DNA from 2 places in the Rahnella sp. ATs2 genome. Region 2 is predicted to be linked to the other one. Evidence: predicted binding sites of a transcription regulator. Region 2 holds the regulator's gene; the other holds the start of a gene.

Region 1 (7,568 bases), on a different contig from region 2:
CAGTCATACAGTGACTAAGGTTCTGTTTCTTTTAATTTCTTACTTTTTTTTACCCCGCTTAATTTGTATTACCCATTTCAATAATCCAAACTAAAATTACTCTGCAGATCAATGATACTGTACGTGAGAGAGATATCATCTGCTCAGTTAAACGTTTGTTTCTTTTGGTTTTATAACAAATCATGGAGAGTTATTTTATGAAGCTATTCAAAACATTGTCCGCATTCTGCATGGCAGCCGTTGTGGTCATGGCCGTTGCCGCTTGTGCACCGACTAAAAAATCAGAAGGAACCGGTGGTTACATCGATGACACTGTTGTCACGACAAAAGTAAAATCAGCCCTGCTGGCCGATAAAACGATTAAATCCACTGAGATTAGCGTCGAGACCTTTAAAGGCCGCGTGCAGTTAAGTGGTTTTGTGACGTCAACAGCGGATGCAAACCGTGCGGTAGAAGTGACGCGTGGCGTTGCAGGTGTACGTTCGATTGAAAATGATATGCGGGTAAAATAAGCCCGCAAATGCGGTAAACTGAAAAGCGAAGAGGCGCCGAAGCGCCTCTTTTTTTGTGTTTTTTTCTTTAAAATCAGAAACGATAGCCGACGCCAAACATAAAGACCCACGGATCGATCCGGGTGTTGATGTTTTGCTGCTCACCACCGGCTTTGAATTTAACTTCCGTATCAATATCCATCCACCACACAGACATGTTGATTAACCAGTTGTCGTCCAGGTTGTAATCCAGCCCCGCCTGCGTTGCCACGCCCCATGAATCTTTGACGCTTAAATCAGACAGCCCGGCATCACGCCCGGTCTGGTTGAAATCCGTGTCATAGAACGTGGTGTAGTTGATACCCACACCGAGGTAAGGACGCAATTTGTCCTGTCTGTCACCGAAGTAATACTGCGCCATCAATGAAGGCGGCAACTGCTTCACTTCTGCGATTGTCCCGGTACTTTGCAAACCGACTTTGTGCTGGAACGGCGTCGCGGCCAGCAACTCCATGCCGATATTGTCGGTGAACATGTAGCCAAGTGTTAAGCCCATCTGGGTATTGTTGTTGATATTAAATGACCCCAGACCCAGCACGTTATCCGAACCTTCTGTCGGACGTACCGTGGCGGTGCCTACGCGAAAAATCACATCCCCTGCCTGATGTGCGCTCGCGACTGCCGGAAATGCCGCTGCTGCGACTAATGCCCAATATGCTGCTTTCATTGTCCCTTCCCTTTGTGTGGATTATTTATCAACCGCGCGAATGATACCTACTCTTTGGTATGGTTTGATCAATGCGAGATCACATCTTTAAAACAAAAAGTAAGAAAATGCATCTTCCGCAAAGCGATCTAAATCTATAAAAACAAAGGAATTGATCTACATCAAAAATGAGGGGGTTTTGTAGATTTGTTAACAGGTGTAATCCCAGTTGCTAAAAAAATAGCGTTGCGTAATTTGCATACACAAGTTGGTTTTAAAATGGTGCCGTGGGCTGAATACGAGTTTACTGGCGATTGTTCTCAGTCACCTCAGCGACGTTTACGCAGAGATTCATCAGGCAAACTGACAGGAAATCAGCGCAAAACTATCGGCGGAGTATATTTAAAGGGTACAATCGCCGCCTTATTGATTTTTGCTTTTTGCCAAGGAGCGTCCATGTCTATCACGGCCAGTACGTTGTACCGTGACAGTTATAATTTTATGCGTAATCAGATGAGTAGCGTTTTGGCGCTCTCGGTTCTGGCCGCATTGATTACCGTCATATTGAGCTGGGTTTTAAGTCCTTCCGCTGAGCAGATCGATGCTATCGGCCAACTGATGAGCAACATGACCGGCATGAGCGTCGGCGATATGATGGGTTATATCGAACAGCAAATTACTCCGGAGCAGCAAAGCGCTATTTTCCGCTATAGCCTGGCAGCGCTGTTTTCCACCCTGGCTGGTAACGTCATTCTGGTCGGCGGCGTATTAACGCTCATTCAGCTGGTTTCTCAGGGTGTACGCGCCAGTGTCGTTCAGGTGATGACCGCTTCCCTGCCGGTTCTGCCGCGTCTGGCTATTTTGCTCTTCATTTACAGCGTGATGTTCCGTATCGGGCTGGCACTGCTGTTTGTTCCTGCTTTCCTGATTGCGATTGCATGGGCGTTATCCCCGGTTATCGCGTGCAAAGAGAACACGGGTGCCTTCAAAGCGATGCGCCTGAGTACACGTCTGGCCTTCTCAAATGTACGTCTTGTGGCACCGGCTGTGATGTTGTGGATTGTGGCACAAGTGGTTCTGATGCTGTTTGTCGGCGTTCTGAGCGCACTCAATCCGATGATTGGCGCCGTTATTCTCGGCGCAGTCAGCAATATCATCAGTGCATTTATGCTCATTTATCTGTTCCGTCTTTACATGAAATTACATGCATAATATAGACATACGTTTTTAAGGGGCGCTCCGGCGCCCTTTTCTTTTGTCCGTGAAATGATTCCGGTATAGTCATCCCATACATAAAACATGGAATGAAGTATGAAGCAGCTCCTCGATTTTCTTCCCCTGATTGTCTTTTTTGTGGTTTATAAGCTTTACGACATCTTTGTCGCATCAGGCGCGTTAATCGCTGCCACCGCGTTAGCGTTAGTGATCACCTGGATTCTGTACCGTAAAATCGAGAAGATGACGTTAATCACCTTCGCGATGGTGGCGGTTTTCGGCACCCTGACCCTGGTTTTCCATAATGATGACTTCATTAAATGGAAAGTGACCGTGATTTACGTCCTGTTCTCCGGCGCATTGCTGATCAGTCAGCTGGTGCTGAAAAAGCCTTTAATCCAGCGTATGTTGGGTAAAGAGCTGACATTGCCGGATCACGTGTGGAATAAACTGAACATCAGCTGGGCGATCTTTTTCCTGCTGTGCGGCCTGGCTAACATCTATGTCGCCTTCTGGTTGCCACAAAATATTTGGGTCAACTTTAAGGTCTTTGGCCTGACAGCCCTGACGCTGGTATTTACGCTGTTAAGTGGTATCTATATTTACCGGCATATGCCGGATGATGAAAAAAAATAAGCATTTTTTTGCACAGGCCTTTCTTTGAAAGGCCTTAATCTTTTGACAGTGTGAAGCCCAATACATGAACGAAAAACATAGCTTACCCAATGGTGAAATGGTGTTGCGTACGCTGGCTATGCCCGCTGACACCAATGCAAACGGTGATATTTTTGGCGGCTGGCTGATGTCACAGATGGACATGGGCGGTGCGATCCAGGCGAAGGAAATCGCTAAAGGTCGCGTCGTGACGGTTCGCGTTGATGGCATGACATTCCTCAAGCCGGTCGCGGTCGGTGATGTGGTGTGCTGTTATGCCCGTTGTATCCGTACCGGCAACAGCTCGATTACCATCAATGTTGAAGTCTGGGTGAAGAAAGTCTCTTCTGAGCCTATCGGACAGCGTTACAGAGCCACTGAAGCGGTCTTTACCTATGTCGCCGTGGATGACGAAGGCAAATCACGTCAGTTGCCGGATGGACGCAGTAATTTCAGCGTTGATTCAGACGGTGTTTCTCAGGACTGAGTGATTTCCTGAAACGCTTAAAAACGAAAAGGTCGCCTCGAGGGGCGACCTTTTTTATTGTGCTGAACGTCAGAATCCGCAGCAGGTGTTACTCCACACTGCTGCCGCCTTTGATTTTGAACACCAGATTAACAATCAGGTTGCTCGCCGCTTTAGGCTCATAACGCCATTTGTTCATCGCCTGCTTCACTTCACGCTCAAACATGTTGCGTGGTTCGGCTGACAACACGCGGATATTCTGCACGCGACCGTCGCTGTCTACATCAAACTGCACACGTACACGACCTTCGATACGCAGGGCCAAAGCACGTGCCGGGTAACCAGGCTGCCCGCGTTGCAGCGGACGTGGCCCGCTGTCACTTTTTGCATTGGTTGACGCTGGCGGCTGACTGAACGGTTTGTTTACCGGCTGATTGCTGGTCACCGGCGCGGTTTGCACCGTTTGCGTCGGTTTTTCTACCGGACGTTCAACAGGCTTAACCTTCGGTTTCACCACGGGTTTTTTAACCGGCTTCGGTTTGGGTTTGGGTTTCGGTGGTTCAGGGATCACCACGGCTTCTGGCGGAGGTGGCGGCTCAGGCACCACTTCCGGCTCAGGCTCGGGTTCAGGTGGCGTCGGTTCAGCCTGAGGCGGCGGCGGAGGTGGCGCAAAGTCAGCGGGATTGACCATCGTCACGCTCATCACCTTTTGTTCCTGCGTCGGCAATTTGATTGACTCACCGACTGTCATATACAAAACGCCAGCGATAACAGCGACATGCAAACTGACAGCAAGCGCAACCGGAATCGTAACCTTGCAGATAAATCTAAACTTTTTTAGCGGCATAATGATTCATTTTCCCCGTGAAGCCGCAAGTTTAAATGTAAATAGCAATCATATTCAACACCGAGATGACAACTATTCTCAAATAACCTTTGCTTTGATCCTACGCAAAGCACTTTCCCCGGACTTCAGGTTTAGCTATGTTAATTCTACAAAACGCTCTGGCAGCGCCTGAATGCTGCAAATCGCTCTATAAAACCCAATTAAAGGTGACTCATGCTTTACGTTATTTATTCTGAAGATGTTTCGGATTCACTGGAGAAACGTGCCGCTGCCCGCCCTGCGCACATCGAACGCCTGAAAAAATTGCAGGAGCAAGGCCGCGTATTGATCGGCGGCCCGACTCCGGCCATCGACAGTGAAGATCCGGGCGCTGCCGGAATGACCGGCTCCGTACTGATTGTTGAATTTGAAACGCTCGATGACGCCAAAGTGTGGGCCGATGCAGACCCTTATGTCGCCGCAGGCGTCTATAAATCAGTCACCGTCAAACCGTTCAAACGCGTATTCTGATATTTCTCGGGCAGTCTTCGGGCTGCCCGTCGTTCCCTGTGCCCTGTCCTCTCTCCTGCTTTAATCAACTTTACTTTTGCTTACGCCAGTTGATTGTCTAACTCTCCGGATAGCCAATAATTTACCTGCGCAATTTTTATCAAAAGCGAATGGAGAACCGGATATGCAATGTCCTGTATGCAAAGAAAGCCAGCTGGTGATGTCTGAACGTCAGGGGATCGAGATCGACTATTGCCCGGACTGTCGCGGCGTCTGGTTAGATCGCGGTGAGCTGGATAAAATCATTGAGAAGTCCGCCGCGCTACAGCAGGCGGCTCAGGTACAAGCTCCTCAGGAGCAACGTCCTCAGCCTGTACGTTATGACGAGCGCGACCGCCGGGACGACAATCGCCATCATGGCAATTACGATAACCGGGGTCATTACTCGTCGCATAAGCCGTATAAAAAGAAGAGTTTTCTTTCTGAGTTGTTCGACTGATTTCTGCCCGCTAAAAACTCACGCGTCATGACTAATGCGTCATGGCGCGATTTCCCCGAATGTCGTCACATTGCTTTCATCGCTTCTGTGTTAGGATGCCTACCCCTGCCCACGAGGTACGTCCTATGTCATTCTTCGACGGATTGAAGTTTCTAACCAGTACGACCACGAAGGTCACATGCCCTGAATGTGGTTACGTTTCAGAACAGATGACTGCAAAAGTACGCAAAAACTCGACGCTGGTTTGCAAAAAATGTGGCGCGCTGTTTCAGCCTAAATCCCGCTAATCAGGAATTCCATTCGTAATTTACGGCATATAATGACAAACGCTGGTGCTGCTGATGGTGGATCTGGCGAATGCGGTAGATGTGACGATAGCGTCTTGACTGACCTTCCAGCCAGCGGCTTCTGCGGCGCTGAGTCTGGCGTAGCATACGCCACCGGCCAACTTCATTTTTACTGCGTTTCATTCACTTGTGTCCCGTGATGCCCGTCACTGCTTCTTTAACGGAAGAGTTTCTTTTACAGAAAGTGCCTTAAACGGAAAAAACTGCGGAGGTCATTATAGGCCGATGACGTTGTGATCCAAGTCTTGTTTTTTCCTTCTTCCCCGTTATCGTCTAACCTTGATGTCAGAGCAGTGACATTTTTATTAAGCGGATACAGATTTAAGAGGTAGCTGATTGATTGCTGGGATAAAGTTAGTTAAAAGAATGCCCCTTTCACGTACACTCACGCCGATGGCTTGCGAACAGGATTTTTCGCCTTTATGACAACATTTTATACGGTAATCAGCGGACTTCTGGTTTTCGGCTACTGGTTACTGATTGCCGGCGTCACCCTGCGTATTCTGATGAAACGCCGGGCGGTTCCTTCCGCAATGGCATGGCTGCTGATCATCTACATCATTCCTCTGGTCGGCATCATTGCTTATCTTTCGTTTGGTGAATTGCATTTAGGCAAACGACGTGCAGAGCGTGCTAAAGCCATGTGGCCTTCCACGGCGCGCTGGCTGAATGATCTCAAAGACTGCAAACGTATTTTCGCGACAGAAAACAGTGAAATTGCGGCGTCTCTTTTCCAGCTTTGTGAACGCCGTCAGGGCATTGCGGGCGTCAAAGGCAACCAGCTGCAACTGCTGACCACCAGTGACGACGTGCTGAAAGCCATGATGCGCGATATTGAACTGGCCCGCAGCAACATCGAAATGGTGTTCTATATCTGGCAGCCTGGCGGTCTGGTGGATCAGGTCGCTGAGTCCCTGATGGCCGCGTCACGCCGTGGTATTCATTGCCGTCTGATGCTCGACTCCGCAGGCAGCGTGGCCTTCTTCCGCAGCCCTTATCCGGCCATGATGCGCAACGCCGGTATCGAAGTGGTCGAAGCGTTACAGGTGAATTTATTCCGTGTATTCCTGCGCCGTATGGATTTGCGCCAGCACCGTAAAGTCGTGCTGATCGACAACTATGTCGCTTATACCGGCAGCATGAATATGGTCGATCCGCGCTTCTTCAAGCAGGATGCTGGCGTCGGTCAGTGGGTGGACCTGATGGCGCGTATGGAAGGCCCGGTCGCCACGACCATGGGCATTGTGTATTCCTGCGACTGGGAGATTGAGACCGGCAAACGCATTCTGCCACCGGAACCGGATCTGAATCAGATGCCGTTCGAGCAGGAAAGCGGCCATACCATTCAGGTGATCGCCTCCGGTCCGGGCTTCCCGGAAGATATGATCCACCAGGCGCTGCTGACTGCAACGTATTCCGCCCGCGAACAACTGGTGATGACCACACCTTACCTGGTGCCAAGTGATGACCTGCTGCATGCCATTTGTACCGCAGCTCAGCGCGGAGTCGATGTCAGTATCATTTTGCCAATGAAGAACGATTCAATGATGGTCGACTGGGCCAGTAAAGCCTTCTTTGGCGAGTTGCTGGAAGCGGGTGTAAAGATTTATCAGTTCGAAGATGGCCTGCTGCATACCAAAAGTATTCTGGTCGACGGTCAGCTCAGTCTGGTTGGTACCGTGAATCTCGATATGCGCAGCCTCTGGCTGAATTTTGAAATAACGCTGGTCATTGATGACGCCGGATTCGGTGACGATCTGGGTCGTGTGCAGGAAGATTACCTTGCCCGTTCGCATCTGCTGGATGTCGAAGCCTGGCTTAAGCGGCCTTTCTGGCATCGCATCGTTGAACGTT
Region 2 (7,568 bases):
ACATGTGCTGGTGCATTCGTGGGTGGCGCAAAATGTCATCGCTAAGCGATTCCCGAATTTCAGGCTTCGAGCCTCTGGTCTCGAACCGTTCATTCGGTGCCATTTTTGAGCACGCCAATCAACTTATCTAAAAGATAAAAAACAGTCTGCCGTTGAATTTGAGATCCTGCGGGCGATTCAGAAATCTTGCCGAACGGAGCGGCCTGAAGACCCAGGGCTTCAGGACCGGGAGAGGGAACCGCGCAGCGGCAAGATTTCCAGCCTGTCGCAGCGGTTGCTGAAACATAGCCAGCGAGCGGAGCGCGTGTTGAAAAAGCGAGGAGGAATCCAAAGGAGGAAAAGCACTTTCTTCCTTTGGGCGGTTTCGGCGCAGCGCGTTAAGTGATCCCCGTACTTGAGAAACCGAAATATTCTCCGATTAGCTTTAAAAAGCAGTCTGGCTGCAAGCCAGTAAAACGGGGATTTGAAAGGGGCATTCCCCTTCACGCCTTCCGCGTCAACCAGATCCCATGATGTGGCCTCTGCTTCCACGCCAGTGACGAAATAGTATGCATCACGCTGAGATGTGAAATCACACGCCGCAGGTGGCGTTCCATCTCGGTCAGGGGCATATCAGGATGCAGTTCCGGTGCATTGATCAGCGTGTTCTCATTGCCCGGCCCGTCATAAAGCAGTCGCTGCTGACAACTTTGCAACGCAATTTCACAGGTCTGTAAATACTCCGTCGCCAGTTTCTCCGGCAGCATGTAATGCTCGCGGGCGAGAATGGTCATTGCGTTGATGTGCTCGACAATGAACTGGCTGTGCGTCACCCACAGGCGCATATCCGCCAGATAATGCGAGTTAAAGCCGGGCTCCTGCATGGCCTGATTCAGTGACGTGAAAAGCTTGTTGTGCGCCTGATTGACCTGCATGCGGGTGTAGGCAAGCTTCGAGGTATCCGGATTTTCCTCAAGCAGTAAGCGGATAGCATCCTGAAAGGTTTCCAGCGCCTGGTGCGCATTCTGGCGCAGTAATCCGCTTTGCCATTGCGGCCACAGCCAGATGGTGCCGCCGAACGCCAGGGCGCAGCCGATCAGCGTATCCACCAGCCGCGGTACCAGAAAATGCACGCCGTTCATCGCCAGCAGTTGCAGGGTATATACCGCCGTCACGGTCATGCCGACCATCGCCAGCCCGTAGTTTTTACGCAGCACGGTATACGACACCAGCGTGACGATCAGCATACACATCAGCGTGATGCCTTCGGGTAATTCCAGCTTCAGCAATCCGGCGGCAATCAGCAATCCGGCCAGCGTGCCCAGCGCACGGTGCTGGATACGCACGCGCGTGGCGTTATAACCGTTCTGGCTGACCAGCATGATGGTCAGCAAAATCCAGTAGGGCTTGGGCAGATTAAAGAACAGCCCCAGGCTGCTGCCAATCGCCAGAATGATCCCCAGACGGGCGGCATTGCGCAGGGCGACAGATTTGAAGGAAAGATAGCTTTTCAGCGCAGGCCAGAAGGGTAAACGCGGCTGAGTGTTCATCAGGTCACGTTTGTACAACGGGCGCTGTGTCCGCAGCAGGCGTGCAATGCGGCTGAAGTGGTAGTAGCAAAACTGGCCGACCGGGTTCTCAGGATTGCGCGCGGCGATTTTCTCCAGCGCGGCCAGCTCGTTGGCCATCGTAAACCGCGCGGATAAACGGTGATAAAGAATGTCGTCGGCGATGACCCGCAGACGGGCGGAAATCACCTGCGCATTACGGCGGATAACCGCTTCGGCGTGGCTTTCTTCCACCAGCTTCTGCACTTCTTCCGGCTGATGCAGGCTCACCGTGATGTGCTCCTGCAAATCAAGCGCGACCTGAAAACGCTGAAACAGTCTTTTATGGTGATGATGATGGCCGTGTTGCGGCAGCATGTGCAGTTGCTGATAGAGCAGGGCAATCAGGTCGATGACCTGCTGCTGGCGCGTCAGCAACGGGGGTAACGCGGTTTCAGGATCGGTGTGTTGCGTCAGCAGGCTGTATTTAGCTTCGAAGTAATCCGCGAGTTGCAGATAGAGCTGGCTGAGCGTTTCGCGCATCGGCTGTTCTTCCGATATGCGAAACCACGCCCAGTTAAATAATCCGTACCAGGCCGTACCGGCGGCGAAAAGCACCGGCGCCTGCCATATCGGGCGAACGCCGACCATACTCAGTGTAAAGATGGTCGCCACCAGCGCGCCGGGCAACAGCCGCGCATGCAACGGGCTGATTTCGCCGGTCACGCCAAGCAGTAATGCCAGCGACAACATGATGAGCGGCAGGGGAATGTGCCAGCTTTCCAGCATCACTTGCAACAGAATGCTGCTCACGGCAAAGAGCGTTCCGCCAATTATCAGGCGTTTGAAAAAGCGTTTATGCGGAGTATCGAGGCCCGCGACGTTGCAGCAGGCAGGACAAAGAGAGAACAGCAGCCCCATTTGCAGATTGCCGAACAACCAGCAGATACCAACGGGCAGGCACAACACCAGCGTCTGGCGCAGCGCGTAGTTAACTTCCGGATGGTAAAACAGTCTTCGCCATAGCGTCATGGATAAAGCTTAGCCCATAAAAAAGGCGCGACAGTATTCTGCCGCGCCGATTTTTAAGGGATTAACGTGTGCCGTAAACGACAATCGTTTTACCGTGTGCCGAGATCAGACTTTGATCTTCAAGCATTTTGAGAATACGTCCGACTGTTTCACGTGAACAACCGACGATTTGGCCGATTTCCTGACGGGTGATCTTGATTTGCATCCCGTCCGGATGGGTCATCGCATCAGGCTGTTTAGCCAGATTAAGGAGAGTTTGAGCGATACGCCCTGTTACGTCGAGGAAGGCCAGGTTGCCGACTTTCTCTGACGTCACTTGCAGACGGTTTGCCATCTGCGCGGAAAGACGCATCAGAATATCCGGGTTAACCTGAATCAGCTGGCGGAATTTTTTATAAGAAATTTCAGCCACTTCACAGGCAGTTTTTGCACGAACCCACGCACTACGTTCCTGACCTTCTTCGAAGAGTCCCAGCTCGCCGATGAAGTCACCTTGGTTAAGGTAGGACAGTATCATTTCTTTGCCTTCTTCATCCTTGATAAGGACAGCAACTGACCCTTTCACGATGTAGTAAAGCGTTTCGGCTTTTTCACCCTGGTGAATCAGCGTACTTTTAGAAGGATACTTATGTATATGACAGTGAGACAGGAACCATTCAAGAGTCGGGTCTGTTTGTGGCTTGCCGAGAACCATTTGCTATTATCCTCTGTTGTTATCGCTGCCCAAAATCACAGGGCTCAGAGTTCCCTGTACGGCACTTCATAAAAAAAGCGCCCTTTCAGCATATAACTCCCCAGAAATGCTGCAAGCGGGTGTCGGAGTGAAACAGCCTGATTATTGCCGTTATCACCGTGGGTTCTGTTCTTAAACCGCGAAAACCGTCACCGCAATTCACTGGAAAGTATGTTTCGGCTTTGTTTGTAGCACAGGTTTGCAATGCTGTCTTCTGTTGTCTCGCTTCAGCATGATGGCGATCGGGTTACGTTGCCAGATTTTAGGTGAAAGGGTACTCTGGGAGCGGAATTCGACGAGTTTATTCACCGGGAGAATAGTTCATGCACGCACGCGTAAAATGGGTAGAAGGGCTGACGTTTTTAGGCGAGTCAGCGTCAGGCCACCAGATTTCTATGGATGGTAATGCGGGCGATAAAGCACCCAGCCCGATGGAAATGCTGCTGATGTCCGCAGGCGGTTGCAGCGCGATTGATGTGGTGTCTATTTTGCAAAAAGGCCGTAATGACGTGCGTGATTGTGAAGTCAAGCTGACCTCACAACGCCGCGAAGAAGCGCCGCGCCTGTTCACGCACATCAATCTGCATTTTATCGTCACCGGTAAAGATCTCACCGATAAGATTGTCGAACGTGCCGTTAGCCTGTCTGCGGAAAAGTACTGCTCTGTGTCCCTGATGCTCGGCAAAGCGGCGACCATCACGCACAGCTTTGAAGTGATCAGCGTCGAATAAGTTACGACCAGTCATACGCGTGGCACTGGCTGCGCAATAAATCCAAAAATCGCCGCGCGGCAAACGTCAGCGGCGATTTTTGCGAGTAAAGCACGCAATATTCCGCCTGCGGCAGGGTATCGATATTGAGCACACTCAGCCTGTCCTGCAATCCGAACGGCGCTTTCATCGCCCGCGCCACAATGGTCAGATAATCAGACTGCAACACCATATTTAGCCCGCACACCACCGAATCTGTATGCACCGGCATTTCCGCTGCCGGCTGATGAAATCCTCCCATCGATACCCTGATTTGCTGGTAATACCCCATATCCGTTTCGGGCAACAGCCAGCGCGCATCCTGTAATTCCTCCAGAGTTGTGGAGCCTGCCAGCGGATGTCCACGCCGGGCGATAACGCAGAAAGGTGCGCTGAACAGTGGCTCACGTACCAGATCTTCCAGCGGAAATCCCGGCCCGGCGGTACCGACCGCGAAATCCAGTTTCCCTTCGCGCAGTGCAGGTAATAACGTGGAAAGTTGCCCTTCTTTGATCAGCAGTTTGGACTGCGGAAACTGCGTCTTAAATTCTCCTGCCAGTCCGGGAAAAACCGTCAGCGCCAGCAGCGATGAAAATCCAATGGCGACGGAGCCCTGCGAATATTGTTCGATCTGGCGAATTTCATCGGCGGCGCGCTCAAGCTCTTCGAGGATAAATTGCATACGCTGTGCAAATGCCCGCCCCGTTTCGGTCAGCGTCATCCCCTGATTGCCACGCACGATCAGCTGCGTATCGAGCGTTTGTTCCAGTTCACGCAATGTTCTGCTGACCGCCGGTTGTGACTGATTCAACGCCCGCGCCGCGCCGCGAATACTGCCGCTGCGGATAACCTGCTGGAATACCTTCAGTTGCTGCAATTTCGGCAAATAGCGCATCACGATCCCTATCAGTAAAAAGCATCACCCGCCCAAAAATTGCATCTTATGGTCACGCTGTAAAGCTGATAGCGTCAGGATCGCGAAAAATAATATGTTGTTATTCAGTTGATTACGTGATGCATGTCGCATTTTACGATTCATCCGGCAGTGAGAAAATCTGACGTGGTGATAACAAAAAGGGATATCCGCTATGAAAAGTCGTTCCCTGATGATCTTCCTGCTATTTGTCGGTTATGCCGTGGTGTATATCGATAAAACAGTGATGGGCTTTGCGCTGCTGCCCATCGAGCGCGAATTTAATCTGCAACCTGAACAGCTGGGGTATATCACCGGCATTTTCTTCCTGGCCTATTCGCTGTTTCAGATCCCTGCGGGCTGGCTGAATGACCGGTTCGGCTACAAAAAAGTGCTCGGCATGTCGCTGTTCTTGCTGGGCGGCTTCGCGCTGTGTTTCGGAACGCTGGGCCTCAGCCTGGGATTACTGGTCACGTTCCGGTTTCTCTCCGGCGTCGGCCATTCCGGCTATCCTGCGTCCTGCGCCAAAGCCGTAGTGTCTAATTTCGCAGTTGAGAAGCGAACCTTTGCGCAGTCGATTTTGCTGTCTTCCGCCGGACTGGCGATGACTGCCGGACCGCTGATTGCGGTTTACAGCCTGGATCATCTTGGCTGGCGCGGATCGTTCTCCATTCTCGGATTGCTGGCTTTTGCCATCGCCGTAGCGATTGTGATTTTTGTGCCCAATCCGCCGGAAGCACAAGCCCGTACCGGCGCGAAAACTGGTTATCGGGAGTTGCTGAAAAACCCGATTGTCCTGCTGCTGTTTGTCTCAATTTTCTGCATCAACATTCCGTCTTACGGCCTGATGGCGTGGTTGCCAAAATATCTGGTCCAGCAGCGCGGTATGTCACTCGACGTGTCAGGCATGGTGGTCGCGACCGGCGGGCTGGGTATCTGGATTTCTTCACTGGCAACCGGCTGGCTGGTCGGACGCTATATGCAGGGCAAAGAGCCGAAAGTGATTTTCTGCTGCGCACTGCTCAGTGCGTTGTGTATCTGGCTGGTGTTTACGTCGGCATCGGCGGTTACCGCCGGGTTGTTCCTGTTCCTCGGCTACGTTTTCCTGATGGCGTCCTTTGTGACCGTCTTTACGCTGCCGATGAAACGCCTGCCTTCTGACGTCATGGGCGCGGCGATGGGGATCATTAATACCGGCGGGACTCTCGGCGGATTTGTGGCGCCGATTGCGATGGGATATCTCATCACCGCCAGCCACGGTTACCTTTCTACATTTGTATTTCTGGCGCTGGCGATGGGGGTGGCCGGTCTGGCTATCCTGCCGCTGGCAATAAAACCTCGTGCGCCAATGCGCGATGTGGCTTAACTGAGGAGAAGAGTGATGACTTTTAATTTCGAAGCAATGCTGGCTGAAGTCAAAGCGGACGTCCTGCGCTGGCGCAGACATATTCATGCCCATCCTGAACTCTCTTTTCAGGAGCATAAAACGGCGGCGTACATTACTCAGCAACTGGAAAGTTTCGGCGGTCTGACCCTGACACATCTGACGCCCAACAGCGTGATTGCCGATCTGAAAGGGGCGCATCCGGGGCCGGTATATGCGCTGCGGGCGGATATCGATGCCCTGCCGATTCAGGAGGAGAACGATGAACCTTTCTGCTCAACGGTCCCCGGCGTGATGCACGCCTGTGGTCATGATGCTCACACCGCAATGTTGCTGGGTGCGGCAAAAGTGCTGACCCAATGTCAGTCTGAGTTGCATGGTTCTGTGCGGTTTATCTTCCAGCATGCCGAAGAAGTGCCACCGGGCGGGGCGCAGGAACTGGTGGATTTAGGCGTGCTGGATGGCGTTGAGAAAATCTTTGGCCTGCACGTGATGCCTAATTCTCCGACCGGTGAAGTGGGGCTGAAAGAGGGGGTATTCTGTGCCTCAACGGATAATTTCGACATCACCATTACCGGCAAAGGCGGCCACGGTTCTATGCCGCATTTGTGTATCGATCCGGTGGTGATCGGCGCGGAAGTCGTCACCGCACTGCAAAACGTTGTGGCGCGCCGTATTGATCCGCTTCAGGTGCCGGTGCTGACTATCGCAACCTTCCAGACGGGCGAAAGTTATAACGTGATCCCGGAGCGGGTGAAGCTCGCCGGAACGCTGCGGACGCATCACAGCAACGTGCGCGAACAGGTGCCGCAGGTGATGGAGCAGATCATTTCCGGAATTACTGCAGCGCATGGCGCAACATACGAACTGCGCTGGACACGCGGCTATGTGAACGGTGACAACCATCCTGAGGCCTGTGCGATAGCGCGTCAGGTGATTGAAAAAACGCTGGGACCGCAGGCGCTGCGCGAAGTTACTCAGCCGCTGTTTGGCGGAGAGGATTTCTCTTCCTACCAGCAAAAAGTGCCGGGGTGTTTTCTGTTTATTGGCAGCGGGAATGAAAAAATTGGCGCGACTTACGGCGTACATAATCCGCGTTTTCGTCTCGATGAAGAGGCGTTACAGACTGGCGTCGCGCTGCATGTCGGGTTTATCCGTCAGTTGCTGATGAACGACGCCTGAGTCCGTTACTCGATCTTTTTCCCTTCCATCAGGCGCTGCACCAGCGGCG

What was found. Region 2 encodes CRP, which controls carbon source genes, mostly activating them, when cyclic AMP is high. Its sites were predicted from a motif close to ATGTGANNNNNNTCACAT; they were not measured.
Region 1: the regulator CRP is predicted to act here: its motif matches at 1,368-1,385, upstream of ompW (outer membrane protein OmpW).

What each region holds. Positions count from the first base shown of each region.
Region 1 is NZ_JBLYPL010000007.1:56,754-64,321, forward strand. Features, by position in the region: gene ACJY2G_RS08735 (BON domain-containing protein) at 198-512, shown strand; gene ompW (outer membrane protein OmpW) at 586-1,218, opposite strand; gene ACJY2G_RS08745 (YciC family protein) at 1,654-2,409, shown strand; gene ACJY2G_RS08750 (septation protein A) at 2,509-3,048, shown strand; gene yciA (acyl-CoA thioester hydrolase YciA) at 3,113-3,553, shown strand; gene ACJY2G_RS08760 (TonB family protein) at 3,642-4,379, opposite strand; gene ACJY2G_RS08765 (YciI family protein) at 4,593-4,889, shown strand; gene ACJY2G_RS08770 (zf-TFIIB domain-containing protein) at 5,053-5,367, shown strand; gene ACJY2G_RS08775 (YnfU family zinc-binding protein) at 5,493-5,654, shown strand; gene ACJY2G_RS08780 (YciY family protein) at 5,655-5,837, opposite strand; gene cls (cardiolipin synthase) at 6,137-7,568, shown strand, end outside.
Region 2 is NZ_JBLYPL010000013.1:15,376-22,943, reverse strand. Features, by position in the region: gene ACJY2G_RS15250 (YccS/YhfK family putative transporter) at 483-2,558, opposite strand; gene crp (cAMP-activated global transcriptional regulator CRP) at 2,620-3,252, opposite strand; gene ACJY2G_RS15240 (OsmC family protein) at 3,615-4,022, shown strand; gene ACJY2G_RS15235 (LysR substrate-binding domain-containing protein) at 4,024-4,935, opposite strand; gene ACJY2G_RS15230 (MFS transporter) at 5,129-6,319, shown strand; gene ACJY2G_RS15225 (amidohydrolase) at 6,335-7,519, shown strand; gene ACJY2G_RS15220 (phosphoribulokinase) at 7,525-7,568, opposite strand, start outside.